Linked DNA regions of Methylibium petroleiphilum PM1. The protein of the gene in region 1 interacts with the protein of each later gene in a pairwise test. Links are inferred from orthologs where the notes say so. Each region holds a gene or a part of one and is shown in the gene's direction. Other genes may lie near its edges. The genes, in order: MPE_RS01115 and kdpD.

Region 1 (15,215 bases):
AACAACACCTTCGGCGAGCGCCACTGCTACCTGCTGCACGGCGACGGCCTGGCCTGGGGTCGGGAGCTGAGCGCCGCGAAGGTCTTCCACGTCTCGCCGTTCTGCGCCATCGAGGGACGCTACCGCTTCCGGTTCCTGCGCACCACGCATCCGAGCCCCGCGGCGCGGCGGTCCCACCCGGACGCGATCGAGCACATCGTCGCCTGCATCGCGCACGACGACACCCAGGGGCCCCTGCTGCAGACCAGCGTCAGCGGCGCGCTCGTGCCGTTGAACGCGGCGAGCCTGCGGCGTGCCTTCTGGCGCATGCCGCTGATGAGCGCCGGCGTGATCGCGCGCATCCACTGGCAGGCGCTGCGGCTGTGGCTCAAGCGCGTGCCCTTCTTCGGCAAACCCGTCCCGCCCCGCGCCTTCGTCAGCCGCTGAACGACCGATGAACACCACCACCCATGGCGGCACCGTGCCGCGTCTCGAGCCCGCCACCCTGCCGCCGTCGGCGCCCGCTGCCGCGCGCGCCGTGTTCCGGCTGCTGACGCGGCTGCGGCACGGTCAGCTCGACGTGCAGATGCCCGACGGCACGAGCGCACGCTTCGGCGGCCTGCGCGAGGGCGGCGACGTTCGCGCCGCGATCCGGCTGCGCAACTGGGGCGTCTGCGGCGCGGCGCTGCGCAGCGGCGACATCGGCTTCGCCGAGAGCTACATCGCCGGCGACTGGAGCACGCCCGACCTGGCGGCACTGCTGCGGCTGTTCGTCGCCAATCGCGAGGAGATCGAGACCCTGGTCTACGGCAGCTGGTGGGGCTCGCTGCTGTACCGCGTCCGGCACCTGCTCAACCGCAACTCGCGCCGTGGCAGCAAGAAGAACATCCACGCGCACTACGACCTCGGCAACGCCTTCTATGCGCTCTGGCTCGACGAGACGATGAGCTACTCGAGCGCCTGGTTCGACGGCGATCCGCGGCGCTCCACGGCCGAGGGCCAGCACGCCAAGATCCGGCGCGCACTGACCGAGGCCGGCGTGACGGCGGGATCGCGCGTGCTCGAGATCGGCTGCGGCTGGGGCGGCGTGGCCGAGGTCGCGGCGCGCGACTTCGGTGCCCACGTGACCGGCGTCACGCTGTCGTCCGAGCAGCTCGATTACGCGCAGCAGCGGCTGCGGCGCCACGGCCTCACGAGCCTGGGCGACCTGCGCTTCCAGGACTACCGCGACATCCCCGACGGTCCGTTCGACGCGGTGATCTCGATCGAGATGTTCGAGGCGGTCGGCCGCGCCTACTGGGACGACTACTTCCGCACGCTGTCCGACAAGCTCCGGCCCGGCGGTCGGGCCTGCATCCAGAGCATCACGATCCGCGACGACCTGTTCGATCGCTACATGAGGAGCACCGACTTCATCCAGCAGTACATCTTCCCCGGCGGGCTGCTGCCGAGCATCGGCGCCTTCGAGGCCGAGGCCCGCCGCGCTGGATTCGAGGTGGAGACGACCTTCCGCTTCGGTCCCGACTACGCCGAGACGCTGCGGCGCTGGCGCGAAGGCTTCATGGGCGAGGAGGCCCGCGTGCGCCAACTCGGCTTCGACACGCGCTTCGTGCGCATCTGGGAGTTCTACCTCGCCTACTGCGAGGCGGCCTTCGCGGCCGGCAACACCGACATCGTGCAGTTCACCCTGCGCAAGCCCGGCGCGGCGAGCGTTTGATGGAACGTCGCGCCTGCCTGCAGCTCCTGGCCGCCGCCGCGTGCGCGGCGGCCGTGCCGGCGCTGCGGGCGCAAGCCACGGCCAGGCCTCCGGCCGAGGCGCTGGCCGAGCTGCCAGGCGCACGCCTGCAGGGCAGCGGCCGTCTGCGCTACTTCGGCCTGCACATCTACGACGCCCGGTTGTGGGTGGGCCCCGACTATCCCGCCACCGCCCCCAGCCGGGAGGACTATGCGGCGCACCGCTTCGCGCTCGAGCTCGAGTACGCCCGCTCGCTCGACGGCGAGAAGATCGCCGAGCGCTCGATCGACGAGATGCAGCGCGCCGGCCCGCTGCCCGACGCTCAGCGACAGGGCTGGCTGGCCTTCATGACGACGACCTTCCCCAACGTGGTGGCCGGCTCCCGGATCACCGGGGTGCACCGGCCGGGCGAGATGGCGCGCTTCTACTTCAACGGCCAGCCGGCCGGCGAGCTGCGCGACCCCACGTTCGCGCAGCGCTTCTTCGGCATCTGGCTCGGCCCGCAGACCTCGCAGCCGGCGCTGCGGCGATCGCTGCTCGGGGGCACGCCATGAGCGAGCGGGCCATGGCAGCGCTCGGCCTGCCGCCCGCCACAGCCGGGCTGGCTTCGTCCGGCGACGGCCTGCGCTACGGCGCCCTCGGCCTGCCGCTGGCCTTCGTCGCACTGCCGCTGTACGTGCTGCTGCCGAACCACTACGCGGCGCAGTTCGGCGTGCCGCTGGCCGCGCTCGGCGCCGTGCTGCTCGCCGCGCGCCTGCTGGACGCGCTGGCCGACCCCCTGATCGGCCGCTGGGTGGACCGGCTGTTCGCGCGGAAGGTCCTGTCAGCGTGGTGGGCCGCCACGATCGCGGCGCTGGTGCTCGCGACCGGCTTTCGCGCGCTGTTCTTTCCCGCCGTCGAAGGCACGGCGGCCCTGCTCGCGTGGTGCGCGATCGGTCTGGTCTTCACCTACCTGGGCTACAGCGTGGTCTCGGTGGTCCACCAGGCCTGGGGGGCACGGCTCGGCGGCGACGAGGCGGGCCGCGCCCGCGTGGTCGCGTGGCGCGAAGGGGCCGCGGTGGTGGGCGTGCTGATCGCCAGCGTGCTGCCGTCGGCGTCCGGCCTGCAGGCCACCACGCTGGTGTTCGCGGTGCTGCTGCTGGCCGGGCTGGCGCTGCTGCGGCAGGCACCAAGGGCGGTGCTTCGCCCACCTCTGGACGCCGGCGGCGCCGCATCGGTGCAGCCGTTTCGCGTGACGGCGTTTCGACGCCTGCTGGCGATCTTCATCGTCAACGGCATCGCCAGCGCAGTACCGGCCACGCTGGTGCTGTTCTTCATCCGCGACCGGTTGCAGGCACCGGCCTGGGAGCCTGCTTTCCTGGCAGCGTACTTCGCGGCCGGCGCGCTATCGATCCCGCTGTGGCTGCGCAGCGTCGCCCGCTTCGGCCTGGCGCGCAGTTGGCTCGCCGGCATGGGGCTGGCGATTGCCACCTTCGGCTGGGCCGCGACGCTGGGCGCCGGCGACACGCTCGGCTTCCTCGCGGTGTGCATCGCCAGCGGCGCGGCGCTCGGCGCCGACCTCACGCTACCCGGCGCGCTGCTGACCGGCGTGATCCAGCGTGCTGGCCACGCCGGCCACGGCGAGGGCGCCTACCTCGGCTGGTGGAACTTCGCGACCAAGCTCAACCTCGCGCTCGCCGCGGGCGTGGCCTTGCCGTTGCTGCAGGCCACGGGCTACGAGACCGGTGCGCGAGACCCCCAGGCGCTCGCCGCGCTGAGCTTCGCCTACTGCCTGCTGCCGTGCGCGCTGAAGCTCGGCGCCGCGCTGCTGCTGTGGGCGCTGTGGCTGCGCCACCCCGACGCTGGAGATTTCGCATGAACAAGCGCACCCTGCTGGCGGCCGTCGGCGCCACCGTGGCACTCGCGGCCACCGGCGGCCTGACCGGCTGCGCCGGCCCGACCGTCGCAGACTACGCCGCCGAGCAGCCGACGCTCGACCTCGCCCAGTACTTCAACGGCACGCTCGACGCCCATGGCGTGTTCACCGACCGCTCGGGCAAGGTCGTCAAGCGCTTCCGCGTGGTGATGAAGTGCAGCTGGCAGGGCCACGACGGCGTGCTCGACGAGGACTTCACCTACAGCGACGGCACGAAACAGCGCCGCGTCTGGCGCCTGAAGAAGCTCGACGGCGGCCGCTACACCGGCACCGCAGACGACGTGAGCGGCGAGGCACAGGGACAGGCCGCGGGCAACGCCTTCAACTGGCGCTACACGCTGCGCCTGCCGGTGGACGGCAGGGTCATCGACGTGCAGTTCGACGACTGGATGTACCTGATGGACGAGCGCGTGATGCTGAACAAGGCAGTGATGAGCAAGTTCGGTGTCCGCCTCGGCGAGGTCACGTTGTCCTTCTACAAGCGCTGAGCCTCCGTGTCCCTGAATCCCCCCCTTACCGAGTGGTCCGGCCAGCTCGCCTGGCTGGTCGGCGCCTCCAGCGGCATCGGTCGCGCCACCGCGTCGGCGCTGCATGCGCAGGGGGCGACCGTGGTGGTGTCGGCCCGCAAGGCGGCGGACCTCGAGCGCTTCGTGCAGGAGCATCCCGGCAGCCATGCGGTGGTGCTCGACGCGACCGACCGTGCCGCGATGCAGGCCGCCGCGCGCCGCGTGCGGGGCCTGATGGGTCGTATCGATCTCGCGATGTACTGCGCGGGCCACTACAAGCCGCAGCGCGCCACGGCCTTCGACCTCGACGAGATGCTGCTGCACCAGCAGGTCAACTATGTCGGCGCGCTGCATCTGGTCGACGCGGTGCTGCCCGGGCTGCTCGAGCAGGCCGCGGCCGGCTCGGGAGGGCACTTGAGCCTGGTCGGCAGCGTGGCCGGCTACCGCGGACTGCCGAACTCGCTGGCCTACGGGCCGACGAAGGCGGCGCTGATCAACCTGGCGCAGACGCTCTACCTCGACCTGCACGCGAAGGGCATCGGCGTGTCGATCGTCAACCCCGGCTTCGTCGAGTCGCCGCTGACGGCGCAGAACGACTTCGCGATGCCGGCGCTGCTGACCCCCGAGCAGGCGGCGCAGGCCATTCTCGCGGGCTGGGCCTCGGGCGTCTTCGAGCTGCACTTCCCGAAGCGCTTCACGCTGTGGATGAAGTTGCTGAGCCACGTGGGTGACGGCCTGTACTTCAAGGCGGTGCGCCGCGCCACGGGTCTGTGATGTCCGCATCCACCGACGACTCCCGCGTCGCACGCGTGATCGCACGCTTCGAGCACCTCACCCGCGCGGACCTGCCGCGCCTGGGCGAGATCTACACCGAAGGCGCGCTGTTCAAGGACCCCTTCAACGAGGTCGAGGGGCAGGCTGCCGTGCAGGCGGTGTTCGCCCACATGTTCGACGCGCTCGACGATCCGCGCTTCGTGGTGCGGGACGTCATCGTGCAAGGCGACCAGTGCCTGCTGACCTGGGACTTCCTGTTCCGCTTCAGGCGCTACCGTTACGAGCTGCAGACGGTGCGCGGCGCCTCGCACCTGCGCTTCGCCGCCGACGGCCGGATCGCGCAGCATCGTGATTACTGGGATGCCGCCGAGGAGCTGTACGAGAAGCTGCCAGCAATCGGCGTGCTGATGCGCTGGCTCAAGCGCCGTGCCAGCCGCTGAGGGACCGCCGGTTCAGGGACCCTCGGGTCCGGCACGCATGCGCAGTGCCACGGCGATCACGCTGACGGCGAGCGCGGCCAGCCAAAGCGACTGCCCCGGCACACCGCAGCGTTCGAGCATCAGGCCGCTGACCGCCGGCCCGACGGCGCCGCCGGCGGTGTAGCCGGTGATCATCGCTGCGGTGCCGGCGATGGTGGAGCGACCGGTGAACTCGTGCGCCACGCGGACCATCGTCAAGGTGTAGAGCGCGCCGCCGATCGCGCCCCACAGGAAAGCCGCCACCCAGAACAACGCGGCCACGCGGGGTGCCAGGCCGAAGGCCAGCACCGACAGCAGCAACAAGGCACCGGCGACGCCGAACACCCGCCGCACCGGCGCGTGGTCCGCCAGCCAGCCGGCCGGGTACTGCAGCACGAAGCTGCCGACGCCCAGCGCGCCGGCGATCGACGTCGCCACGCCGAGCGACATGCCGAGCTGCGACCCATAGGCCGCGGTGATGCCACCGAGGCCCGCCTCGAACACACCACCCGCGAAGGCAATCCACACCAGTGCCGGCCGCGCCCGCAGCGCGGCCCGCAGGCTGTCGCGGCCGCCGCCGGTGTGCGAGGCCCGCAGACGGCCGACCGCGGGGCCGGCCGTGACTCCCAGCGCCAGCGCGTAGATGGCGGCGGCGCCCCACAGCAGCCACACCGTGTGCAGAGGCTTCCCCGCGGGCAACAGCCATTGCAGCGCACCGGGCAGCAAGGGACCGACCGCGAGAGCTGCGCCCAGCGCGGTCTGGTACATCCCGGTGAAGCGGCCGCGCCGGGCCGGCGGCGCGTTGAAGGCGATCAGCGCCTCGGTGCCGTTCCATTCGGCCGCCGCGCCCAATGCGCCGAGCACCGACCAGCAACACCAAGCGAGATAGCTGTCGGTCAGCGCATAGCCCGCCAGTGACAGCACGCCCAGCACCAGGCCGCCCCGGTAGGCGCGGATCACGCCGAGGCGCGCGAACACGCGCGGCATCACCGGGATCATCGTCGCCACGGTCAGGAAGGGCAGCATCGCGAACAGGCCGATCGCGCCAGCGTTCACACCCCGGCGCTGAAGCGTCACGGCGAGCACCGGGTTGACAACGCTGAAGGCCAGCACCACCAGCGTCGTGCCCGCCCCGATGCGCCAGAGCCCGCGGCCCACGGGAGCATCGGAGCTCATCGCGTCTCACCGGCAGCGCGGAGACCCCGCGCCGCCATCACAGCCAACCCTTGCGACGGAAATACCAGAACGGCGCGATCACCGACGCGACCATCAGGCCCAGCGCGTACGGATAGCCCAGGCTCCAGTCGAGTTCCGGCATCGCCTTGAAGTTCATGCCGTAGATGCTGGCGATCAGCGTCGGCGGCAGCAGCGCGACGCTGGCCACCGAGAACAACTTGATGATCTTGTTCTGGTTGATGTTGATGAAGCCGACGATGGCATCCATCAGGAAGTTGATCTTGTCGAACAGGAAGGCGGTGTGCGAATCCAGCGAGTCGATGTCGCGCAGGATCTGGCGCGCCTCCTCGAACTGCTCGGCATTGAGCAGGCGGCTGCGCATCATGAAGCTGACCGCGCGTCGCGTGTCCATCACGTTGCGGCGGATGCGGCCGTTCAAGTCTTCCTGGCGCGCGATGGCGGCCAGCACCTCGGCGGCGGTCTGGTCGTTCACCTCCGACTGCAGCACGCGCGACGACACCTTCTCCAATTCATCGTAGATGCCCTCGAGCGAATCGGCCGAGTACTCGGCGTCGGCGTCGTAGAGCTTGAGCAGCACGTCCTTGGCGTCTTCGATCAGCGCCGGCGTGCGGCGCGCCCGCAACCGCAGCAGGCGGAACACCGGCAGGTCCTCGGCATGCACCGAAAAAAGCACCTTGTCGTGCAGGATGAACGCCACGCGGACATTTCGTGTCGCCTCGTCGTGGATCAGGAAGTCGGAGCGGATGTGCAGTTCGCCGTTGTCTTCCTCGTAGAAGCGGGCGGACTCCTCCAGATCGTCGTCGACGATGTTCTCGGGAATCTGCAGTCCGAAGCGACCGGCCAGCCAACCCTTTTCCTCGGGCGTCGGGCTTTCCAGGTCGACCCACACCGGCCGCACATGGGCGAGCGCTGCCGCGCTCTCGATTTCTTCTTGGAACAGCCGCCCATTGGCGAGCGTGAAGACGTTCAGCATGCGAACTCCAACAACCGCGCGGGCCGACGCGCCGCGGATTCGACCCCGGAAGCTGGGCTCGGGGTCGGCTTGGGAAGTGAGATCGAGACCGTCTCACTCCCTGCGGTATCGCGCCACCCGAAGTGGCGCGGAAGCGGTTGGAGTGGACGGTCACCGAGGTGGGGTGGTGTCCAACGGAAGCTCCGACAACGAAACCCAAGGATTATGGCATTCGCGCTAGGGCGCCGAGCCCGCTGCGGCCCGTTTCCGGCTCGGTCATCGGCTTGTCACGCCGCAGCGTCGGGCGCACACTGAACCGGACCGTCGGGGCATGGCATGTCGTGTCCCTGCGTCGCTGGTTTCCTTCTCAACCCTCAGTGAAAGGCGAACTTATGAACCTGACGATCAGCGGACACCATCTCGAAGTGACGCCTTCTCTGCGTGAGTATGTACTTACAAAGCTAGATCGGGTCACTCGACATTTCGATCAGGTCGTCGACATCAATGTCCTGCTGAGCGTCGAGAAGCAGAAGGAGAAGGAGAAGCGGCAGAAGGCCGAGGTCAACGTGCACGTCAAGGGCAAGGACATCTTCGTCGAATCGGCCCACGAGGACCTGTACGCCGCCATCGACGAGCTGATGGACAAGCTCGACCGCCAAGTCTGCCGCCACAAGGACAAGGTGCAGGACCACCACCACGCCTCGGCCAAGCGCCTCGATGCACCAGATCTGCAGTAAGCCCACCGCAAGGATCACGGACCATAAAGGAGCGGCCTGCGGGCCGCTTTGTTCTTGCCGATCGGACGGGAAGTCGTTGCCGCACCGCAACCGCAGGCACCTCATCGCGGGGACTGGAGGGCTCGCCCGAGACTCGGGATCGGCCTCCTTCCTATAATTTGTCACTCGTTTGTTGCGAAGCGCTGGCCAAGGCCCCTCCCGTCGAAACCGGCGCTGCCCCTAGATGAACCGTCTCTCCGCCATCCTGCCCGCCAGCAACGTGCTGGTGGATGTGGACGCCACCAGCAAGAAGCGCGTGTTCGAGCAGGCGGGCCTGCTGTTCGAGAACCGGCACGCGATCGCACGGGCGACGGTCACCGACAACCTGTTCGCCCGTGAACGCCTGGGATCCACCGGCCTGGGACATGGCGTGGCCATCCCGCACGGCCGGATCAAGGGGCTGAAGAACCCGCTCGCGGCGGTGATCCGCATGCAGCAGCCGATCGGTTTCGACGCTCCGGACGACGAACCTGTGTCGCTGCTGATCTTCCTGCTGGTGCCCGAAGCGGCCACACAGCGACACCTCGAGATCCTCTCGGAGATTGCCGAACTGCTGTCGGACCGGGCCCTGCGCGACAAGCTCAAGGCCGAGCCCGACGCCGCCAAGCTCCACGAGTTGATTGCCAACTGGGAACCGCTGAAGTCGGTCGCGTGAGCGACCTGCCGGTCCCGGCTCGAACGGTGCAGCTGGCTTGCATCGGGGGCGATGCCATGAAGCAGCCCCAACCCGCTCGTCTTGCGACACCGAATCCGCGCGTGCCTTGCTGCGCAACGGCTGGCGCGATCCGAGGCGGTCAATGAAGCCCCAATCCGTTCGTTCTGCAGCACCGCGTCCGCGCGTGCCTTGCTGCGCAACGGCTGGCGCGATCCGAGGCGGTCAATGAAGCCCACCGTCATCAGCGCAGAGGCGCTGTTCGAGGCTCACCGCACCGCGCTGCGCTGGGAATGGCTTGCCGGCCACGCCCACCCGGAGCGCCGCTTCGACGAGGTCGCGGTGCGCGATGCCCAGTCGGCCGCCGACCTGGTGGGCTACCTGAACTACATCCACCCCTATCGCGTGCAGATCGTCGGGCGACGCGAGGTGCGCTACCTCGTCGACGTTCCCCCGGAAGACCAGGAACGTCGCATCTCGCGCATCGTGACGCTGGAACCGCCGGTGGTGATCGTGGCCGACCAGCAGACGCCGCCGGACCGGCTGGTCGCGATGTGCGAACGCGCCGACATCCCCCTGTTCGTGACCGAGGAATCCGCCGGCCATGTGATCGACGTGCTGCGCGCCCACCTGAGCCAGCACTTCGCCGACCGCACCACGCGGCACGGCGTGTTCATGGACATCCTCGGCCTGGGCGTGCTGCTGACCGGCGAGTCCGGCCTGGGCAAGAGCGAACTCGGCCTGGAACTGATCTCGCGCGGCCACGGCCTCGTGGCGGACGACGCAGTCGACCTGTACCGGGTGTCGCAGACGGCCCTGGAAGGCCGCTGCCCCGACCTGCTGCTGAACCTGCTCGAGGTGCGCGGGATCGGCCTGCTCGACATCAAGGCGATCTTCGGTGAGACCGCGGTGCGTCGCAAGATGCGCCTCAAGCTCATCGTGCACCTGGTGCGCAAGGAGACGATGGAGCGCGACTTCGAACGGCTGCCCTACGAGCCGCTTTACGAAGACGTCCTCGACGTACCGGTGCTGAAGGCGGTGATCGCGGTCGACGCCGGCCGCAACCTCGCCGTGCTGGTCGAAGCCGCAGTGCGCAACACCATCCTGAAGCTGCGCGGCATCGACACCTACCAGGAGTTCATCGCCCGCCATCGCATCGCGATGGAAGGCGACGAACCGATCTGAACGTCGGTCAGCGCGGCGAGTTGCTGCCCTTGCAGCCGTCGCGCCCGCAGATCACGTAGAGCGCGAGCGAGTGGTCCTGCAGCTCGTAGCCTCGCTCGCGGGCAATCTGCAGCTGGCGCTTCTCGATCTCGGCGTCGTAGAACTCCTCGACCCGCCCGCACACGACGCACACCAGATGGTCATGGTGCTTGCCCTCGTTGAGCTCGAACACCGACTTGCCCGACTCGAAGTGATTGCGAGACAGGATGCCGGCCTGCTCGAACTGCATCAGCACCCGGTAGACCGTGGCCAGGCCGATGTCGGAACCGTCGGCCAGCAAGTGCTTGTAGACGTCCTCGGCCGTCAGGTGGCGCACCGCCGAGGTCTGGAACACCTCGAGGATCTTGAGGCGCGGCAGGGTGGCCTTGAGTCCGCTGCTCTTGAGGTCTTCGGCATGGGTGGTCATCGGCAGGTCCTCGGGGCAGGTGGGCTCCACTAGAATTCTTGGATCATATCGAGCCTGCGGCCCTGGTGCGGCGGGCACCCCGTCGCTCTCGCAGCGGCCCGCCTGCTGCACCGATGTCCATGCCTTCCTCGCCCCACCTCCGTGCCCTGTGCCTGCTGCTGGCGTCCGTCGTGCTCGGCGGCTGCAGTTCCATGCGCTCCACGTCGGACCGCCTGTTCGGGCTGATCACCCCTTATCGCGTCGAGGTTGTTCAGGGCAACGTCGTGACGCAGGAGATGGCTGCTGCCGTCAAGCCCGGCATGACGCGGGCGCAGGTCCGTGACACCCTGGGGTCACCGCTGCTCGCCGACATCTTCCACGCCGACCGCTGGGACTACGTGTTCACGATCCGGCGCCCGGGCGCAGCCTATCAGCAGCGCCGCGTCACCGTGCTGTTCGATGGCGACACGATGAAATCCTTCGAGGCCGACGAACTGCCGAGCGAGCGCGACTTCGTGTCGTCGATCGACACCAAGAGCACGAAAGGCGCCAAGGTGCCGACCCTGGCCTTGAACGACGAACAGCTCAAGGCGCTGCCGATGCCCGCCAAGGGCAGCATCCCGGAGCCGAACAGCGCGCCGCAGGGCCCGGCCCGCGACTACCCGCCGCTGGAGGCGACGCCGTGAAGGCGGTGGCCGCGGCTGAACGGCGCCGCATCGCGATCGCCGGTGCGTCGGGCCGCATGGGCCACATGCTGATCGAGGCCGTGCTGGCCTCGGACGACTGCGTGCTGGCGGGCGCGCTCGACCGGCCCGACAGCCCCCAGCTCGGGCAGGATGCCGCCGGTTTCCTCGGCCAGCGCAGCGGCGTGATGATCACCGACGACCTGCGTACCGGGCTCGCGAACGCCCAGGTCCTGATCGACTTCACGCGCCCCGAGGGCACGCTGGCCCACCTGCAGGCCTGCCGCGAGCTCGGCGTGCAGCTGGTGATCGGCACCACCGGTTTCGACGAGGCCGGCAAGGCTCGCATCTCCGAGGCCGCGCAGCACATCGCCATCGTGATGGCGCCCAACATGAGCGTGGGCGTGAATGTGGTTCTGCAGCTGCTGGCCACCGCTGCCAAGGCACTGAGCCAGGGCTACGACATCGAGATCATCGAGGCCCACCACCGCCACAAGGTCGACGCCCCCAGCGGCACCGCGCTGAAGATGGGCGAAGTGGTGGCCGACGCGCTGGGCCGCGATCTGAAGTCCTGCGCGGTCTACGGTCGCGAGGGCGTCACCGGTGAACGCGATCCGTCGACGATCGGCTTCGCCACCGTGCGCGGCGGCGACATCGTCGGCGATCACACCGTGCTGTTCGCCGGCACTGGCGAGCGCATCGAGATCACGCACAAGTCCAGCAGTCGCGCCACCTATGCCCAGGGCAGCCTGCGCGCGGTGCGTTTCCTCGCCGACCAGCAGCGCGGCCTCTACGGCATGGAGGCCGTTCTGGGCCTCGTGGCGACGTGACCAGCGGTCTCGTGCACTTCTGGTCCGAGGGTGACGCGATCACCCGCCTCGTCGCCGCGCTGCTGTTGCTGATGTCGGTCAGCGCGTGGGTGCTGATCTTCTGGAAGTCCTGGCTGCTGCGCCGGGTGCGTGCCGACCTCGCGCGCGCCGTCCCGGCGTTCTGGGCCGCGCCCGATCTGGCGGCAGCCCGCACGCAGTTGCAGATTTTCGATCGCGAGGCGGCGCTGGTGCCCCTGCTCGACGCCGGGCTGCAGTCCGCCCGCGGTGGCACGCTCGAGGCCGCCGGCGCGCGCGCCTCGCAGCTCACGCGCCGCCTGCGCGACGCCTTGCACGGCGTGCTGATGCAACTGCAGTTCGGCCAGGTGCTGCTCGCGTCGATCGGCGCGACGGCGCCCTTCATCGGCCTGTTCGGCACCGTCTGGGGCATCTACCACGCGCTGCTCGGCATCGCCGCGGCCGGCAACCTGAGCATCGACCGCATCTCCGGCCCGGTCGGCGAGGCCCTGGTCATGACGGCCGCTGGCCTCGCGGTCGCGATCCCCGCGGTGCTGGCCTACAACGTGTTCGGCAAGCTGGTCGGCGCCTGCGAGGCCGAACTCGAGGGCTTCGCTCACGACCTGCGCGAGATGCTGCTCGACGACGCCTCGGCGCCCCGCCCGGGCACCGAGCGAGGCTGAACCGTCATGGCCTTCGGTCGCCTGGAGCGCACCGCGCTGCCGCAGCCGATGAGCGACATCAACATGACGCCGCTGATCGACGTGATGCTGGTGCTGCTGGTGATCTTCATGATCAGTGCCCCGCTGATGACCTCGAGCCTGCGCCTCGACCTGCCCCGGGCCGATACCGCAACGCCCAGCGACACGCCCAGCTTCGTCAGCGTCGCGCTCACGCCCGACGGCGCACTCCATTTAGGCGACGAGGCCCTGGCCGACGCCGCCTTCGACGCCCGCATCCGCGAAGCCGCCCGGCGCCAGCCCGGTCTGGAGGTGCAGTTGCGCGCCGACCAGTCCGTGCCCTACGGCCGCGTGGCCGCGCTGATCGGCCGACTGCAGAGCGCCGGCCTCAACCGCATCGCCTTCGTCGCGCAACCCACCGAGGCCGCGTCGCCTTCCTCGAACTGAGCGCCACGGCACGCCCGTCGTCCTCGACGGGTCGCGCCCTAGAATCCATCGACTTTCCCGAGACGGCGCCATCGCAGCGCCCGTGCCCTGCATGAGCACCCCGCATCCAGCCCCCGCCTCCGCTTACGAACCCGGCGCGATCGAAGCCGCCGCCCACGCGCACTGGACTGCGCGCGACGCGCACCGCGTCGTCGAGGACACGAGCCGCCCGAAGTTCTACGCCTGCTCGATGCTGCCCTACCCCAGCGGCAAGCTGCACATGGGCCACGTGCGCAACTACACCATCAACGACATGATGGCGCGCTACCTGCGCATGAAGGGCTACAACGTCCTGATGCCGATGGGCTGGGACGCCTTCGGCCTGCCGGCGGAGAACGCGGCGATCGACAAGAAGGTGGCGCCGGCGCAGTGGACGCGCGACAACATCGCCGACATGAAGTCGCAGATGCAACCGCTCGGGCTGGCCTTCGACTGGTCGCGCGAGGTCGCCACCTGCGACCCGGATTACTACAAGTGGAATCAGTGGTTCTTCCTGAAGCTGCTCGAGAAGGGCATCGCCTACAAGAAGACACAGGTCGTGAACTGGGACCCGGTCGACCAGACCGTGCTCGCCAACGAACAGGTGATCGACGGCCGCGGCTGGCGCAGCGGCGCCCCGGTGGAACGGCGCGAGATCCCGGGCTACTACCTCGCGATCACGCAGTACGCCGACGAACTGCTGGCCAACGTCGCCGACCCGGCCAGCCCCGGCTTCCTGCACGGCTGGCCCGAGCGCGTGCGGCTGATGCAGGAGCACTGGATCGGCAAGAGCGCCGGCGTGCGCTTCGCCTTCCCGCACGAGATCCGCGACGCCGACGGCACGTTGGTCGGCGACGGCCTGATGCACGTCTTCACGACGCGTGCCGACACCATCATGGGCGTGACCTTCTGCGCGGTCGCACCCGAGCACCCGCTGGCGACGCATGCCGCTGCCTCGGACCCGGACCTCGCCGCCTTCATCGAAACCTGCAAGGCCGGCGGCACGACCGAGGCCGAACTGGCCACCAAGGACAAGGAAGGCCGGCCGACCGGCTTGTTCGTGAAGCATCCGCTGAGCGGCGCGCCGGTGCCGGTGTGGGTCGGCAACTACGTGCTGATGGGCTACGGCGACGGCGCCGTGATGGGCGTGCCGGCCCACGACGAGCGTGATTTCGCGTTCGCCAAGAAGTACGGCATCGACATCTTGCAGGTGGTGCACGTCGACGGCGAACACTTCAGCTACGACCACTGGCAGGACTGGTATGCCGACAAGCAGCGCGGCGTGACCATCAACTCCGGCAACCTGAGCGGACTGAGCTACCCGGTGGCGGTCGACGCGGTGGCCGCGGCGCTGGCCGCTCAGGGCCTGGGCGACAAGAAGACCACCTGGCGCCTGCGCGACTGGGGCATCAGCCGCCAGCGCTACTGGGGTACGCCGATCCCCATCATCCATTGCACCGGATCGGGACCGGGGTCCGACAACCCCGGGTGCGGCGACGTGCCGGTGCCCGAGCAGGACCTGCCGGTGCTGCTGCCCGAGGACCTGATCCCCGACGGCTCGGGCAACCCGCTGAACAAGAGCGCCGCCTTCCTGAACGTGGCCTGCCCGAAGTGCGGCGCCCCGGCCAAGCGCGAGACGGACACGATGGACACCTTCGTCGATTCGTCGTGGTACTACATGCGCTATTGCTGCCCCGACAGCGACGCGGCGATGGTCGACTCGCGCAACGACTACTGGATGCCGATGGACCAGTACATCGGCGGCATCGAGCACGCGGTGCTGCACCTGCTGTACGCGCGCTTCTGGACCAAGGCGATGCGCGACTGCGGGCTGGTCAAGTTCGACGAGCCGTTCACGAAGCTCTTCACCCAGGGCATGCTGCTCAACGAGTCCTATTACCGCGAGGACGCCTCGGGCAAGAAGCGCTGGTTCTACCCCAGCGAAGTGGAGGTGCAGTTCGACGACAAGGGCCATCCGGTCGGTGCGATCGCGCGCGAGGACGGCCAGCC
Region 2 (15,701 bases), 2.4 Mb from region 1 along the record:
GCTCGGGAAGTGAGGGGGCGCGCGGGCGCCGCGCGCCTCAGGCGCCGCGCCGGAAGCTCGCCAGCAGCGCGCCGGCCGCGACGAACAGGCTGCCGAACACGCGGTTGATCCAGCGGATCTGCCGCGGCGCCTGCAGGGCCCGCAGCACGCGGGCGGCCAGCGCGGTGTAGACCGCCATCACGACCAGGTCGGTGAAGCCCAGCGTCGCGGCGATCACCAGGTACTGCGGTGCCAGCGGCGCGGCCAGGTCCAGGAACTGCGGCACGACGGCCAGCAGGAACACGGTGCCCTTCGGGTTCACGGCGTTCACCATCCAGCCGCGCAACACCAGCGTGCCGATGCGCGGAACGGCCGCCTCGGCAGTCGCCTGCACCAGCGGCACCGCCGGGGCGCGCCACTGCTGCACTCCCAACCACAGCAGGTAGGCGACCCCCAGCCACTTGATGACTGCGAAAGCCGTCGCCGAGGTGGCGATCAGCGCGCCCAGGCCCAGGCCGACCGCGAGCACCTGGGTCAGGATGCCCAGAACCAGCCCGAAAGTCATGCAGTAGCCGCGCACGAAGCCGTAGCGCGCGCCGGCGCTCATGGCCGCCACCGCGCCGGCTCCCGGCGAGATGCTGATGGCCCAGGCGGCCAGGAAAAAGGTCAACCAGACGGTGAGTGACATCGGGGCTCGGCAGGAGTTCGAGCCCGGGACTTTAGCGGGGCCGGGTTTGTGACGCTCAAGGAAGGCCGGCAAGTGCCGAAAAAGGGGCACGCCAGGGCTATTCCCCGGCCAGAACCTCATGCACGACAGCCCCACCATCGACGTTCGGAAGCTGCGGATCGGACTCCACGTTCACCTCGACTTGGGGTGGATGGAGCACCCGTTCCCGCTCAACAACTTCCGCATCTCGACCGAGCAGCAGCTCGAGACGCTGCGCGGGCTGGGCCTGGACCGCGTGCGCATCTCGCCGCAGCGCAGCGACAGCACGACGCTGCAGAGCCTGGTGGGCGAGGGCGTGCTGAGCGCCGAGGTCGCTGGCGTCGAGGCGCCGGCGGCTGCGGCTGCCGACGCCGACGCGGCGCCTGTCGTTCCGGTGGAAACGCCCGAAGCCGCTGAGCGCCGATTGCGCCGCGAGGCCCTGCTGGCCGAGCAGGCGTGTGCGGCCCAGGCCGAACGCCACTACAGCGAAGCAGGGCGCGTGCTGAGGCGCAGTTTCGAACTGGCGAGCAGCCAGCCGCAGGCCGCGCGCGAACAGACCGAGGCGCAGGTCAACGGCTTCCTCGACAAGGTGCTCGGCGCCCAGGAAATGGCGATCCGCCTGCTCAACGAGGGCGCGGGCGACCGCGGCTCGATGCACGCGATCAACGTCACCGTGATCTCGCTGCTGCTGGGCAAGCAGATGGAACTCGGCAAGGCTGAGATGTTCGACCTGGGCACCGGTGCGATGCTGCACGACATCGGCAAGACCGAGCTGCCCGATCGCGTGCGATGGCTCGACCCGCTGTCGCCCAGTGTGTCCAGCCACGAGCGGCAGTTCTACCAGGAGCATGTCTCGCACGGCGTGACGCTAGGCCGCAAGATGGCGCTGTCGCCCGGCGCGCTGCTGGTGCTCGCGCAGCACCACGAATACGCCGATGGCACCGGCTTTCCGCTCAAGCTCGGCGCCGATCGGATGAGCGCCGCGGCCAAGATCGTCGCGCTGGTGAATCGCTACGACAACCTGTGCAACCCGGCCACGCCGGCGCAGGCGCTCACGCCGCACGAGGCACTGGCGCTGATGTACGGACAGATGAAGGCCAAGTTCGACAGCGCGGTGTTCGGCGCCTTCGTCAAGATGATGGGCGTGTACCCGCCAGGCTCCGTGGTGCAGCTGACCGACGACCGTTACGGCATGGTCGTCTCCGTCAACTCGGCCCGGCCGCTCAAGCCCTGCGTGCTGGTGCACGAGCCCAAGCAGCCGCGCAACGAGGCGGTGCCGCTGAACCTCGAGACCACGCCGACGCTCGGCATCCGCCGCAGCCTGAAACCGCAACATCTGCCGCGCGCCACGCTCGACTACCTGTCGCCGCGACCGCGCGTCTGCTACTTCTTCGAACGCGCCCGCGAGACCGGCGCGCTCGACGGCCGGGGCAGCGCATGACGACGCCCCCGCCCGTGTGGGAGCCGCTGATCGGCAGCCTGCTCGAGGCCGTCTGCCTGGTCGAGCCGTTGACGCTGCACGTCGTCGCGGCCAACGAGGCCGCGGCCGCCCTGTTCGGCCAGCCGGTGTCGGCGCTGGTCGGTCGGCCGGTGATCGAGCTGTCGGCCACGCCCGAGGACGAGTGTTTCTGGGAGGACATGGCGGCCGGTGTCGGCACCGCCGAGGGCCCGCAGATCCACTCGGACAGCTTCGTGCGCCATGCCGACGGCCGCATGATCCCCGTCGAGCGGCGCGTCAACCGCATCTGGATGCGTCCCGGTCAGGCGATCTTCGTGCTCGGCCTGCGCGACCAGAGCGCCCAGCGCCAGGCCGAGGACGAGCTCGAGAAGCTGGTGGCCGAGCTGCGCGCCACGCTCGAGTCGACCGCCGAGGGCATCCTCGTCACCGACCTGCACGGCGCGATCCGCGGCTGCAACCAGCTGTTCGCGCAGCTGTGGGACATGCCGGTCGAGCTGCTGACACAACGCGACGACAGCCAGATCCTCGAATGGATGCGCGGCCATGTCGTCGACGAGCAGCGTTTCGTCGAGCGTATGGGCGAACTGGACCGTGATCCGCTGCTGCGGGCCAGCGACGTGCTGCGCCTGCGCTCCGGACGCGTGCTCGAACGCGTGGTGCTGCCGCAGTACGGCCGCGGCCAGCCGATCGGCCGGGTCTGCTCGTTCCGTGACATCACCGAGCAACTGGCCAGCGCCGCGCGCCTGCAACTTGCCGCGCAGGTGTTCGAGTCCAGCCTCGACGCGATCTTCGTGACCGACGGCGAGCACCGCATCGCCGCCGTCAATGCCAGCTGCGAGCGCATCACCGGCCTTGGCCGCGAGCAACTGGTCGGCCTGCGTACCGAGGCCCTGCTGCACCCGCCCGGCGCCGACGACGCCGACACCGCCTGGTTCGAGCTGGTGCGCGAGCAGCTTGCGCACCGCGGCGTATGGGAGGGCGAGCTGTGGCATCGCCGTGCCGACGGCAGCACGCTGCCGGGGCAGGTGTCGCTGGTGCGACTGGCCGCGGAAGGCACGGATCCGGGCGAGACCGGCGTGCGCCACGTCGGCTTCTTCAAGGACCTGACCGAAACCGTGGCGGCGCAGAAGCGCATCGAGGAGCTGGCCTTCACCGATGCGCTGACGGGCCTGCCCAACCGCGTGATGCTGGCCGAGCGCCTGGACTTCGCGCTGGCGATGTCGCACCGCCACCAGACGCCGTTCGCGCTGCTGTTCCTCGACCTGGACCGCTTCAAGCAGATCAACGACTCGCTCGGTCACGTGTTCGGCGACCGCGTGCTCGTCGAGGTGGCCGAACGGCTGAAGACCTGCCTGCGTCAGATCGACACCGTGGCGCGGCTGGGTGGCGACGAGTTCGTGATGCTGCTGAACCAGACCGACGCGCGCGGCGCCGAGGCCATTGCTCGGCGCGTGCTCGAGGTGCTGGGGCAACCCTTCACGCTGGAGGGCATGAGCTTCAGCGTCACCGCGAGCATCGGCATCGCGATGTACCCGAACGACGGCGAGTCGATGGACGATCTGATCAAGAACGCCGACGCCGCGATGTACCGCGTGAAGGAGCGAGGCCGTGCCGGCTTCCGCTTCTACCAGCCTCAGATGAACGTCGACCTGCTGGCGCGCATGAAGCTGGACCACTCCATGCGCCTGGCGCTGGAGCGCGGCGACTTCCGGTTGCACTACCAGCCGCAGATCGACATCGCCTCGAACGCGGTGGTGGGTGCCGAGGCGCTGCTGCGCTGGCGCGACCCGGGCCTCGGCGACGTGTCGCCGGGCGAGTTCATCCCGGTGGCAGAGGAGAGCGGCTTCATCGTCGCGCTGGGCGAATGGGTGCTGCGCGAGGCGGTGCGGCAGGCCGCGCTGTGGCGTGCGCAGGGCCGCTCGATGGTGGTGTCGGTGAACGTGTCGGCGCTGCAGTTCCAGCAGGCCGACTTCGTCGATCGCGTGGCGACGGCGCTCGCCGAGGCCAAACTGCCGGCGACCTGGCTCGAGCTCGAACTGACCGAGTCGATCCTGATCCGCGATGCCGACGAGGCCCTGCAGCGCCTGCGCGCGCTCGACCGGCTCGGCGTGCAGCTCGCGATCGACGACTTTGGCACCGGCTACTCGAGTCTCGGCTACCTGAAGCGCTTCCCGATCAGGAAGCTCAAGATCGATCGCAGCTTCATCAAGGGCCTGCCGGGCGACGAGAGCGATGCCGGCATCGCGCAGGCGGTGATCCAGGTGGCGCGCGCACTGCGGCTGCGCGTGATCGCTGAGGGCGTGGAGACCATGGCGCAGCGCGATTTCCTGCAGCGCGCCGGCTGCGACGAGATCCAGGGCTTCCTGTTCGCGCCGGCCCTCCCGGTCGCGGAGTTCGAGGCACGGACTGCGACGATGCTCGATCTGCCCAGCGGGGCGAAGGCGCGCGCGCTGGCTTGAGCTCCTGAAATACTGTACAAAAATACAGTATTCTGTGGCCCTCATGGCCACGATCCGACCCGCGCCACCGGCCGACCCCATCAAGGGCCGCGGCATCGCCGTGCGCATCGCTCACCGCTATGAGCGCGACGAGCGGGAGACCGTCGACGATGGATGGGAATCACCGGCCGCCGACGATGACGGCGAACGGCCACCGCCGGTGACCCAGGTCAGCGAGGAGCGCGTCAAGACCCTGCTCAGCGCGAACGACTCGCCGGACATTCCCTTCAGTTTGTCGATCAACCCCTACCGCGGCTGCGAGCACGGTTGCAGCTACTGCTATGCGCGGCCGACCCACAGCTACCTGAACCTGTCGCCCGGCCTGGACTTCGAGACCCGGCTGGTCGCCAAGGTCAATGCCGCCGAGCGACTGCGCGCCGAGCTGGGTCGGACGGGCTACCAGCCCAGCGCCATCAACATCGGCTCGGTCACCGACGCCTACCAGCCCATCGAGCGGCGGTTGCGCCTCACCCGCGCGGTGCTGGAGGTGCTGACCGCCTGCGAGCACCCATTCAGCATCGTCACCAAGTCGGCCGGCGTCGAACGCGACCTCGACCTCATCGCGCCGGCCGCACGCCGCGGGCAGGCGATGGTGTTCATCAGCGTCACCACGCTCGATGCCGGCCTGTCGCGCCGGCTCGAGCCGCGGGCCGCTTCGCCGCAGCGCCGTCTGCAGGCGGTGCAGCGACTGGCCGAGGCCGGCGTCCCGGTGGGCGTGAACGTGGCGCCCATCATCCCCTTCGTCAACGAGCCCGAGATCGAACGCCTCGTCGAGGCCGCCGCGCGGGCCGGGGCGAAGTCCATCCATTACACCGTGCTGCGCCTGCCCTGGGAGGTGGCGCCGCTGTTTCGCCAGTGGCTGGAGCAGCACGTGCCGGAGCGCGCGGCGCGCGTGATGGCGCGGGTGCGGGAGATGCGCGGCGGCAAGGACTACGACGCCGACTTCGCCACCCGCATGAAGGGCGACGGGCCGTGGGCCGACCTGATCCGCCAGCGCGTGCGCAAGGCCGAGGCACGACAGGGCCTGGTGCGCGAGCGCGTGGTGCTCGACACGAGCCGCTTCCGCCCGCCGTCCGGCGATCCGGCGCAGCAGACGCTGTTCTGAAGCCTGCGCCTCCCGTCTTTACGCTTTCTTGATGCGCCCGGCGCAGCTTTGTACGCCGTCCTGAGGCGGCGATTCCTAGCATCTCGTGCATGGAAATCATCGTTGCCCGGAGGTGCACATGGACGTCGTGATGCTGGGGCTGCTGGCCCTGTTCGTCGTGGCGATCGCGGGGCTGGTGCGGGTCTGCGATTCGCTTGGAGACTGGTCGTGAGCGGCCTCTACCTGCTCGGCGGCGCGGTCGCCGCCGGCCTGCTGGTCTACCTGCTGCACGCCCTGCTGAAGGCCGAGGACTACTGATGAACTCGCAGGCCTGGATCCAGCTCGCGGTCTTCCTCGCGCTGCTGATGTTGCTGGCCTGGCCGCTGGGTCGCTGGCTCGCGGCCGTGGCAGAAGGGCACCTTCCGCAGGGGCTCGCGCCGTTCTGCCGTGTCGAGACGGCGCTCTACCGCGCGGCCGGCATCGACGCCGCAGTCGGCATGGGCTGGAAGGCCTATGCGCTCGCGCTGCTCGCCTTCAATGCGCTGGGCGCGCTGGCGGTCTATGCGCTGCAGCGGCTGCAGGGCGGGCTGCCGCTGAACCCCCAGGGACTGCCCGGCGTCGGCGCCGACTCGTCACTCAATACCGCGGTCAGCTTCGTCAGTAATACCAACTGGCAGGGCTATGCCGGCGAAACGACGATGAGCTACCTGACGCAGATGCTCGCGCTCGGGGTGCAGAACTTCCTGTCGGCCGCGACCGGCATCGCGGTGGCCTTCGCGCTGATCCGCGGCTTTGCGGCGCGTTCGTCGTCGGCCATCGGCAACTTCTGGGTCGACGTGACGCGCATCACCGTCTACGTGCTGCTGCCACTGTCGCTGGTGTTCGCGGTCTTCCTGGTGAGCCAGGGCGTGATCCAGAACGTCCAGCCCTACCAGGACGTGTCGACCCTGGAGGGCGCGGCGAGCACCCCGCAGACGCTGGCGATGGGCCCGGTGGCGTCGCAGGAGGCGATCAAGATGATCGGCACCAACGGCGGCGGCTTCTTCAACGCCAACTCGGCGCACCCCTACGAGAACCCCACGCCGCTGTCGAACTTCGCGCAGATGCTGGCGATCTTCCTGATCCCGGCAGGCCTCGTGTTCGCCTTCGGTCGCCTGGTGGGCGACGTGCGCCAGGGCGGCGCGCTGCTGGCGGCGATGACGGTGATGTTCGTGCTGGCGGTCGTCACCGTCACGAGCCTGGAACAGCGGGGCCATCCGCAGCTGGCCGCGCTGGGCGTCGACCCGGTGGCGAGCGCGCTGCAGGCGGGCGGCAACATGGAGGGCAAGGAGGCGCGCTTCGGCATCGCGGCCTCGGCGCTGTTCGCAGCCATCACTACCGCGGCCTCCTGTGGCGCGGTGAACGCGATGCACGACTCGTTCATGCCGCTCGGCGGCGCGGTGCCGCTGCTGCTGATCCAGCTCGGCGAGGTGGTGTTCGGCGGCGTCGGCTCCGGCCTGTACGGCATGCTGGTGTTCGCGATCCTGGCCGTCTTCATCGCCGGGTTGATGATCGGCCGCACGCCGGAGTACCTGGGCAAGAAGATCGAGCCCTACGAGATGAAGATGACGGCCGTCGTCATCCTCGTCACGCCGCTGCTGGCGCTGCTGGGCACGGCCGTCGCGCTCACCGCCCCCACCGGCCCGGCGGGGATGGGCAACCCGGGGCCGCACGGCTACACCGAGATCCTCTACGCGCTCAGCTCGGCGGCCAACAACAACGGCAGCGCCTTCGCCGGTCTGTCTGCCAACACGCCGTTCTACAACCTGCTGCTCGCGGTGGCCATGTGGTTCGGTCGCTTCGGCGTGATCGTGCCGGTGCTGGCGATCGCCGGCAGCCTGGCGGCCAAGAAGCGCCTGCCGGTCACGGCCGGCACGCTGCCCACCCACGGGCCGCTGTTCGTCGTGCTGCTGATCGGCGCGGTGCTGCTGGTCGGGTTGCTGAACTATGTGCCGGCGCTGGCGCTGGGCCCGGTGGTCGAGCACCTGATGCAGGCCGCGGCACGCTGAGCCGGCGGAGAACCCCATGAACAACGACAGGACCTCCCTCGCGCTCCTCGACCCCGTGCTTCTGCGGCCGGCCATCGGCGCGGCATTCCGCAAGCTCGATCCGCGCCTGCAATGGCGCAACCCGGTGATGCTGGTGGTCTATGTCGGTAGCCTGCTGACCACCGGGCTCGGCGTCCAGGCGCTGCTCGGTGCCGGCGAGGCACCGCCGGCCTTCATCCTGGCGGTGGCCACGGGGCTGTGGTTCACGGTGCTGTTCGCCAACTTCGCCGAGGCGCTGGCCGAGGGCCGCAGCAAGGCCCAGGCCGCCTCGCTGCGTGGCATGAAGCGCAAGGGGATCGCGAAGAAGCTCGAGCAGCCGCGCCATGGGTCGTCGTGGCACCCGATGCCGGCCGATGAACTGCGCCGGGGTGCCGTGGTGCTGGTGGAGGCCGGCGACACCATCCCGCTCGACGGCGAGGTGATCGAGGGCGCGGCCTCGGTCGACGAAAGCGCGATCACCGGCGAATCCGCGCCGGTGATCCGCGAGTCCGGTGGCGATTTCGCATCGGTGACCGGCGGCACGCGCGTGCTGTCCGACTGGCTGGTGGTGCGCATCTCGGTGAACCCGGGCGAGGCGTTTCTCGACCGCATGATCTCCATGGTGGAGGGCGCGAAACGCCAGAAGACACCGAACGAGATCGCGCTGAACATCCTGCTGATCACGCTGACCCTCGTGTTCCTGGTGGTCGTGGTGACGCTGCTGCCGATGTCGATCTTCGCCGTGGAGACGGCGAAACAGGGCACGGCAGTGACCCTCACCGCGCTGGTCGCGCTGCTGGTGTGCCTGATCCCGACGACCATCGGCGCACTGCTGTCGGCCATCGGCGTCGCCGGCATGAGCCGCATGATGCAGGCCAATGTGATCGCCACCTCGGGGCGCGCGGTCGAGGCAGCCGGCGACGTCGACGTGCTGCTGATGGACAAGACCGGCACCATCACGCTCGGCAACCGGCAGGCCTCGGCCTTCCTCGCGGCGCCAGGCGTGAGCGAGCCGGTGCTGGCCGGTGCGGCGCAGCTCGCGTCGCTCGCCGACGAGACGCCCGAGGGGCGCAGCATCGTGGTGCTGGCCAAGCAGAAGTTCCGCCTGCGCGAGCGCGAACTCGCGGCGCTGGGCGCGAGCTTCGTGCCGTTCAGTGCGCAGACGCGGATGAGCGGCGTCGACTGCACCGTCGACGGCGCGGCGCGGCAACTGCGCAAGGGATCGGGCGAGGCGATCCGCCAGTGGGTCGAGGCGCAGCACGGCCACTTCCCGGCCGAGGCGCAGCGCATCGCCGACGAGGTGGCGCGCCGGGGCAGCACGCCGCTGCTGGTGGCGCAGTCTGACGGGCAGGGCGCGCGCGTGCTCGGCGTCGTGGAACTGAAGGATGTCGTCAAGGGCGGCATCAAGGAGCGCTTCGCCGAGCTGCGCCGCATGGGCATCCGCACCGTGATGATCACCGGCGACAACCGGCTCACCGCGGCGGCGATCGCGGCCGAAGCCGGCGTCGACGACTTCCTGGCCGAGGCCACGCCCGAGGCCAAGCTGAAGCTGATCCGCGACTACCAGGCCGAGGGGCGGCTGGTCGCGATGACCGGTGACGGCACCAACGACGCGCCGGCGCTGGCCCAGGCCGACGTGGCGGTGGCCATGAACACCGGCACGCAGGCCGCGAAGGAGGCCGGCAACATGGTCGACCTCGACTCCAACCCGACCAAGCTGCTGGAGATCGTCGAGACCGGCAAGCAACTGCTGATGACGCGCGGCTCGCTGACCACCTTCTCGATCGCCAACGACGTGGCGAAGTACTTCGCCATCATCCCGGCGGCCTTCGCCAGCACCTACCCGCAGTTGCAGTCGCTCGACGTGATGCATCTCGCCAGCCCGTCGTCGGCCATCCTGTCGGCGGTGATCTTCAACGCCGTGGTGATCGTGTTCCTGATCCCGCTCGCGCTGAAGGGCGTGGCCTATCGCGCCATCGGCGCGGCCGCGCTGCTGCGTCGCAACGTGCTGGTCTACGGCCTGGGCGGGCTGGTGGTGCCTTTCGCCGGCATCAAGGCGATCGACCTGCTGCTCGGTGCGGCGGCGCACTGGGTCTGACACGGAGATCTCGACATGAAAACCCTGCTGCGCGCCTCGCTGGTGCTGTTCCTTTCGTTGACGTTGCTGACCGGTGTCGCCTATCCGCTGCTCGTCACCGGGCTCGGCCAGGTGCTGTTCCCGGCGCAGGCGGCCGGCAGCCTGCTGTTCCGGGACGGCCGGCCCATCGGCTCGTCGCTGATCGGCCAGCCGTTCGGTGCGGCCCGCTACATCTGGGGCCGTCCGTCGGCCACCGCGCCGACGCCGAACAACGCCCAGGCCTCCGGAGGATCGAACCTGGGGCCGTCGAATCCGGTGCTGCTGCAGGCCGTCGAGGCGCGCATCGCGGCGCTCCGGGCGGCGGACCCCGGCAACACCCTGCCGATCCCGGTCGATCTGGTCACGGCTTCGGCGAGCGGGCTCGATCCGGAGATCAGCCTGGCCGGCGCCCGCTACCAGGCCGCTCGGGTGGCCCGGGCGCGCGGCCTGAGCGAAGCCGAGGTGCTGGCGCTCATCGATCAGCATGCCCGGGGCCGGTGGTTCGGCTTCCTCGGCGAGCCGCGCGTCAACGTCCTGGCGCTGAATCTGACGCTGGACGGGCGGCGGCCCTGAGGGGTCCTTCCGAGGCCGTCGCGCGCGAAGCACAATCGCCCATGCTCATCAATTGCGTGGCCTACCAGGACGGCAGCAAGCTCGCGGACCTGCCCGTCGAACAGATCAGCGACTACATCTCGCGGCCCGGCTGCTTCGTCTGGGTCGCTCTGCAGGACGCCAGCACCGAGGAGCTGGAGGAGATGCGCCACGAGTTCGGCCTGCACGAACTCGCGGTCGAGGACGCGCAGCACGGCCACCAGCGTCCCAAGATCGAGGAGTACGGCAACTCGATGTTCGCGGTGTTGCATCTTGTCGAGGCGGTGGGCCAGGACCTGAACGTCGGCGAGGTCGACGTGTTCGTCGGGCCCAACTACGTGCTGTCGGTGCGCAACCGCAGCACGCAGGGCTTCCTCGGCGTGCGCGACCGCTGCGAGCGCGAGCCGCACCTGCTCAAGCGCGGATCCGGCTTCGTGCTGTACGCGCTGATGGACGCGGTGGTCGACCGCTACTTCCCCATCATCGACACGTTCGAGTCCGAGCTCGAGACCATCGAGGAGCAGATCTTCGTCAAGGGCACGGCGCGGACCAACATCGAGCGGCTCTACGACCTGAAGCGTCGCGTGATGGTGCTCAAGCACGCGGTCGCGCCGCTGCTGGAGGCAGCGGCCAAGCTGCACGGCGGCCGGGTGCCGCAGATGTGCGCCGGCACGCAGGAGTATTTCCGCGACGTGGTGGACCACCTGACACGCATCAACGCCTCGATCGAGTCGATCCGCGACACGGTGGGCACCGCGATCCACGTCAACCTGTCGATGGTGGCGATCGAGGAGAGCGAGGTCACCAAGCGTCTGGCGGCCTGGGCCGGCATCTTCGCGGTGGCGACCGCCTTCGCCGGCATCTGGGGCATGAACTTCGACTCCATGCCGGAGCTGAAGTGGAAGTGGGGCTACCCCCTGGCGCTGGCGCTGATCGCGTCGACCTGCGGTTTCGTGTGGTGGCGCTTCCGGCGGTCGGGCTGGCTGTGAGGACGACCACCCCCGTTGCGGCTGCGCCGCTCCCCCTCCAGGGAGCGACGCTGACGGGCCGGTGGAGCCGGACCCGCAGCGTCCGCGGGTGAGACAACGTGGCGGCGTGGGTGCCGTATGACCGAATCGCGGCCCGATCCTGACCAACTGCTGGTGCAACTTCGCGACGACGAGGCGCGGGCCGCGCGCGGCAGGCTGCGTATCTACTTCGGTGCGTCGGCCGGGGTCGGCAAGACCTGCGCCATGCTGACGGCGGCGCGCAAGCTGCGCGACGACGGCGTCGACGTGCTGGCCGGGGTGGTGGAGACGCATGGCCGCGCCGAGACGCAGGCACTGCTGCACGGCCTGGAACTGTTGCCGCCGGCCGTGGTGCGCCACCGCGACCGCACGCTGCCGGAGTTCGACCTTGACGCCGCGCTGGCGCGCCGGCCCGCGCTGCTGCTGGTCGACGAGCTGGCCCACTCCAACGTCTCAGGCTCGCGCCACCCCAAGCGCTGGCAGGACGTGGAGGAACTGCTCGATGCCGGCATCGACGTCTACACCACGCTCAACGTGCAGCACCTGGAGAGCCTGAACGACGTGGTGAGCGGCATCACCGGCATCCGCGTGCACGAGACCCTGCCCGACACCTTCTTCGATCGCGCCGACGAGGTGGTACTGGTCGACACGCCGGCCGACGAGCTGATCGAGCGGCTCAAGGCCGGCAAGGTCTACCTGCCGGCGCAGGCGGAGCGGGCGGTCGGGCACTTCTTCCGCAAGGGCAACCTGATGGCGCTGCGCGAGCTGGCGCTGCGGCGCACCGCCGACCGCGTCGAGGACGACGTGCAGGCCTATCGCGTCGAGCAGGCCATCGCGCCGGTGTGGAAGACCGAGGCCGCGCTGCTGTGCTGCATCGGGCCGCGCGACGACTCCGACCACGTGGTGCGCAGTGCCGCGCGCCTGGCGCAGCAGCTCGCGGTGGCCTGGCACGCGGTCTACGTCGAGACACCGGCGCTGCAGCGCCTGCCGGCCGCGCAGCGCGAGCGCATCCTGCAGACCGTGAAGCTCGCCGGCGAGCTGGGCGCGGTCACGGCGGTGCTGTCGGCGCAGGATGTGGCAACCGCGCTGGCCGCGCATGCGCGCGAGCACAACCTCTCCAAGCTGCTGATGGGCCACAACCGTGAACGCCCCTGGTGGCGGCGCGACACCTTCTCGCAGCGGCTGGCGCGGCTGGCGCCCGACGTGGATCTGATCGAAGTCGGCGAAGGCCAGCGACACGCCATGCCGGTGACGCGCGAGCGCCAGGGAGAAGGCCGCCTCGCGCCCGGCCGGCCCGAGGGCTACCTCTGGGCGGCGGCGGCCTGCGCCCTGACCACGCTGGTGGCGCTGCCCTTGCAGCCGGTGTTCGAGCTCGCCAACATCGTGATGCTGTTCCTGCTCGCGGTGGTGGGCGTGGCGCTGCGCTTCGGCCGCGGCCCGGCGGTGCTGGCGGCCTTCCTGAACGTCGCCGCCTTCGACTTCTTCTTCGTCGCACCGCAGCTGTCGTTCGCGGTGTCCGACGTGCAGTACCTGCTGACGTTCGCGGTGATGCTGGTGGTCGGGCTGCTCACCGGCCAGCTCACCGCCGGCCTGCGCTACCAGGCCAGCGTCGCAACGCACCGCGAGGCGCGCTCGCGGGCGCTGTTCGAACTGGCCCGCGACCTGTCGGGTGAACTGCTGACCGACCAGGTCGTCCACACGGCCGAACAGGCGATCGAACGTGAATTCCGGGGCCGCGCGCGCACCTTCCTGCAGGACGAGGCGGGTCGCCTGCAGTGGCCGCGCAGCGGCGCCGATGCGCCCGGCCTGGACCTCGGCACGGCCCAGTGGGTGCTCGACCACGGCGACGCGGCCGGACTTGGGACCGACACCCTGCCCGGCACCGCCTGGCTCTACCTGCCGCTGAAGGCGCCGATGCGCTCGCGCGGCGTGCTGGCGCTGCAGCCCACGCAGCCGCGGCTGCTGCTGGTCCCCGAGCAGCGCCGCCAGCTCGAGACCTTTGCTGTGCTGACCGCGATCGCCCTGGAGCGCGTGCACTACGTCGAGGTGGCGCAGCAGGCGACGGTGCAGATCGAGTCGGAGCGCCTGCGCAACTCGCTGCTGTCGGCGCTGTCGCACGACCTGCGCACGCCGCTGGCGGCGCTCTACGGCCTGGCTGACACCCTGGTCGACGGCACGCAGGGCGAGGCGCAGGAGATGGCGCGGGCACTCGGTGCGGAGGCGCGGCGCCTGAACGCGATGGTCGGCAAGCTGCTCGACATGGCGCGACTGCAGAGCGGCGCGGTGCAGCTCGACCGGCAGTGGCAGCCGATCGAGGAGGTGGTGGGTAGCGCGCTGCGCTCGCTTGGCCCGGCCCTGGCGCGCCACCCGGTGCGCACCGAGCTGCCGGATGGCCTGCCGCTGGTGTGCTTCGATGCGGCGCTGATCGAGCGCGTGCTGTGCAACCTGCTGGAGAACGCCGCGAAGTACACGCCCTCCGGCAGCGCGGTGACGATCGGCGCCCGGGTGCAGGGCGAGGAGTTGGTCGTCAGCGTGAGCGATCTTGGCCCTGGCCTGCCGGCTGGCCGAGAGGAGGCGCTGTTCGAGAAGTTCGTGCGCGGCGAGCGCGAGTCGGCCACCGCCGGCGTGGGCCTGGGCCTGGCGATCTGCCGCGCGATCGTCGAGGCGCACGGCGGCCACATTCGCGCCGGCCGAGGCGACGGCCCGCCCGAGCGGCCGGGCGCGAGCTTCGGCTTCAGCCTGCCGCTCGGCACGCCACCGGCGCTGCCGCAGCCCGAGGCCGTGACGGTGGATGCCGCACTCGACGGTGCCGTGCCATGAGCGATCCCGCGCCCATCGCGATCATCGTCGAGGACGAGCCGCAGATCCGCCGCTTCGTGCGCATCGCGCTGGAGGGCGAGGGTTGGCTGGTGTTCGATGCGGCGACCCTCAGGCAGGGACTGGTCGAGGCCGGCACGCGGCGGCCGGACCTGATCGTGCTCGACCTCGGCATGCCCGACGGTGACGGGGTCGGCTATCTGCATGACCTGCGGGCCTGGTCGCAGGTGCCGGTGATCGTGCTGTCGGCACGCGCCGACGAGGCCGACAAGATCGCCGCGCTCGATGCCGGCGCCGACGACTACCTGACCAAGCCCTTCGGCGTCGGCGAACTGCTGGCGCGCGTGCGGGTGGCGCGGCGGCGCGCGCAAGGCGTCTCGGACACCGGGGCCGTGCACGTTCGCTTCGGCGCAGTCGATGTCGACCTTGCGTCACGCGTCGTGGCACGCGACGGCGAACCGGTGCACCTGACGCCGATCGAGTACCGGTTGCTCACGCTGCTGATCGCCAACACCGGCAAGGTGCTGACGCACCGGCAGCTGCTGCGCGAGGTCTGGGGCCCGAACGCGGTGGAGCACAGCCACTACCTGCGCATCTACATGAGCCAGTTGCGGCGCAAGCTGGAGGCCGACCCGGCGCGGCCGGAGTACCTGCTCACGGAGACCGGCGTCGGCTATCGCTTCGTGACCCGGGCGATGGGCTGAAGGCGCCGGCTCAGTCCGCTGGCCGGTGGTGCGGCAGCGGCAGTGCCCGCGATGCCGGCCGCTGCAGCGCCTGCCACGACAACGCGGTCAGACTGGCGCACAGCCACGCGGTGTAGAGCGTGTGGCTCAGGTAGTGCGCGCCGCGCGCCATCTGCGCGAGGCCGAACACGGCGCCGACCGTGCACAGCGCGATCAGCACGGCGCGCGCCGCCGCGGGGCGCCGTGTGCGCAGCAGGACGGCCAGTGCCAGGAAGGAGAACGCGCCGGAGGCATGGCCCGAGGGGAAGCAGCGGCCCGGGCCGCCGTCGCCTATGCCGAAGCGCCAGTGCGAGACGTAGCGCGCCACGCCGCCGAACTCCTGCAGCTCCCAGGGACAACTGGTCAGGCTGTGGCGCTTGAGCAGCGGGATCAGCACCAGGCAGGCGATCGTGATGCCCAGGGCCCACACGCGCTCGCGTGGCATAGCGCCGCGCCAGGGGCCGAAGGGGCGCAGCGTGATCGCGACCGTGAGCACGAACAGCGCCACGCTCAGCCAGCGACCGCCCTGGTGCAGCAGCCCTGCGGTCAGCCAGTGGTTGCGCCAGGCGAATCCGTCGGCATCGCCGACCTGCCGCAGCAACGCCATGTCGAGGCCGCTGCTGTCCCAGAGCATCAACAGCGCCAGCCCGGCCAGC

The links.
Region 2: the proteins of MPE_RS01115 (region 1) and kdpD interact in binary tests that used the Escherichia coli proteins (3 or more experiments, as listed by UniProt). The link is inferred for Methylibium petroleiphilum PM1 from one-to-one orthologs.

Annotation. Positions count from the first base shown.
Region 1 is NC_008825.1:236,140-251,354, reverse strand. The notes cover bases 7,448-10,211. They hold MPE_RS01115 (PTS sugar transporter subunit IIA), read left to right. Parts: upstream 7,448-8,476; coding sequence 8,477-8,947; downstream 8,948-10,211. Other genes in these bases: fur (ferric iron uptake transcriptional regulator), read right to left, coding at 10,137-10,211; hprK (HPr(Ser) kinase/phosphatase), read left to right, coding at 9,173-10,129; hpf (ribosome hibernation-promoting factor, HPF/YfiA family), read left to right, coding at 7,909-8,253; corA (magnesium/cobalt transporter CorA), read right to left, coding at 7,448-7,537. Also shown: MPE_RS01165 (DUF1365 domain-containing protein), read left to right, coding at 1-426; MPE_RS01160 (SAM-dependent methyltransferase), read left to right, coding at 434-1,696; MPE_RS01155 (chalcone isomerase family protein), read left to right, coding at 1,696-2,268; MPE_RS01150 (MFS transporter), read left to right, coding at 2,265-3,572; MPE_RS01145 (DUF3833 domain-containing protein), read left to right, coding at 3,569-4,117; MPE_RS01140 (SDR family NAD(P)-dependent oxidoreductase), read left to right, coding at 4,124-4,909; MPE_RS01135 (nuclear transport factor 2 family protein), read left to right, coding at 4,909-5,349; MPE_RS01130 (MFS transporter), read right to left, coding at 5,362-6,543; more of corA, read right to left, coding at 6,581-7,447; more of fur, read right to left, coding at 10,212-10,574; MPE_RS01100 (outer membrane protein assembly factor BamE), read left to right, coding at 10,694-11,239; dapB (4-hydroxy-tetrahydrodipicolinate reductase), read left to right, coding at 11,236-12,066; MPE_RS01090 (MotA/TolQ/ExbB proton channel family protein), read left to right, coding at 12,078-12,743; MPE_RS01085 (ExbD/TolR family protein), read left to right, coding at 12,750-13,187; leuS (leucine--tRNA ligase), read left to right, coding at 13,279-15,215. UniProt on the Escherichia coli protein: Seems to have a role in regulating nitrogen assimilation.
Region 2 is NC_008825.1:2,666,342-2,682,042, reverse strand. What follows is about bases 11,277-14,526. They hold kdpD (two-component system sensor histidine kinase KdpD), read left to right. Parts: upstream 11,277-11,605; coding sequence 11,606-14,326; downstream 14,327-14,526. Other genes in these bases: kdpE (two-component system response regulator KdpE), read left to right, coding at 14,323-14,526; corA (magnesium/cobalt transporter CorA), read left to right, coding at 11,277-11,488. Outside these bases: MPE_RS12675 (propionate--CoA ligase), read left to right, coding at 1-13; MPE_RS12670 (LysE family transporter), read right to left, coding at 38-667; MPE_RS12665 (HD-GYP domain-containing protein), read left to right, coding at 786-2,126; MPE_RS12660 (EAL domain-containing protein), read left to right, coding at 2,123-4,603; MPE_RS12655 (PA0069 family radical SAM protein), read left to right, coding at 4,647-5,747; kdpF (K(+)-transporting ATPase subunit F), read left to right, coding at 5,955-6,044; potassium-transporting ATPase subunit KdpA, read left to right, coding at 6,044-7,774; potassium-transporting ATPase subunit KdpB, read left to right, coding at 7,791-9,890; potassium-transporting ATPase subunit KdpC, read left to right, coding at 9,906-10,481; more of corA, read left to right, coding at 10,523-11,276; more of kdpE, read left to right, coding at 14,527-15,027; MPE_RS12615 (phosphatase PAP2 family protein), read right to left, coding at 15,038-15,701. UniProt on the Escherichia coli protein: Member of the two-component regulatory system KdpD/KdpE involved in the regulation of the kdp operon. KdpD may function as a membrane-associated protein kinase that phosphorylates KdpE in response to environmental signals.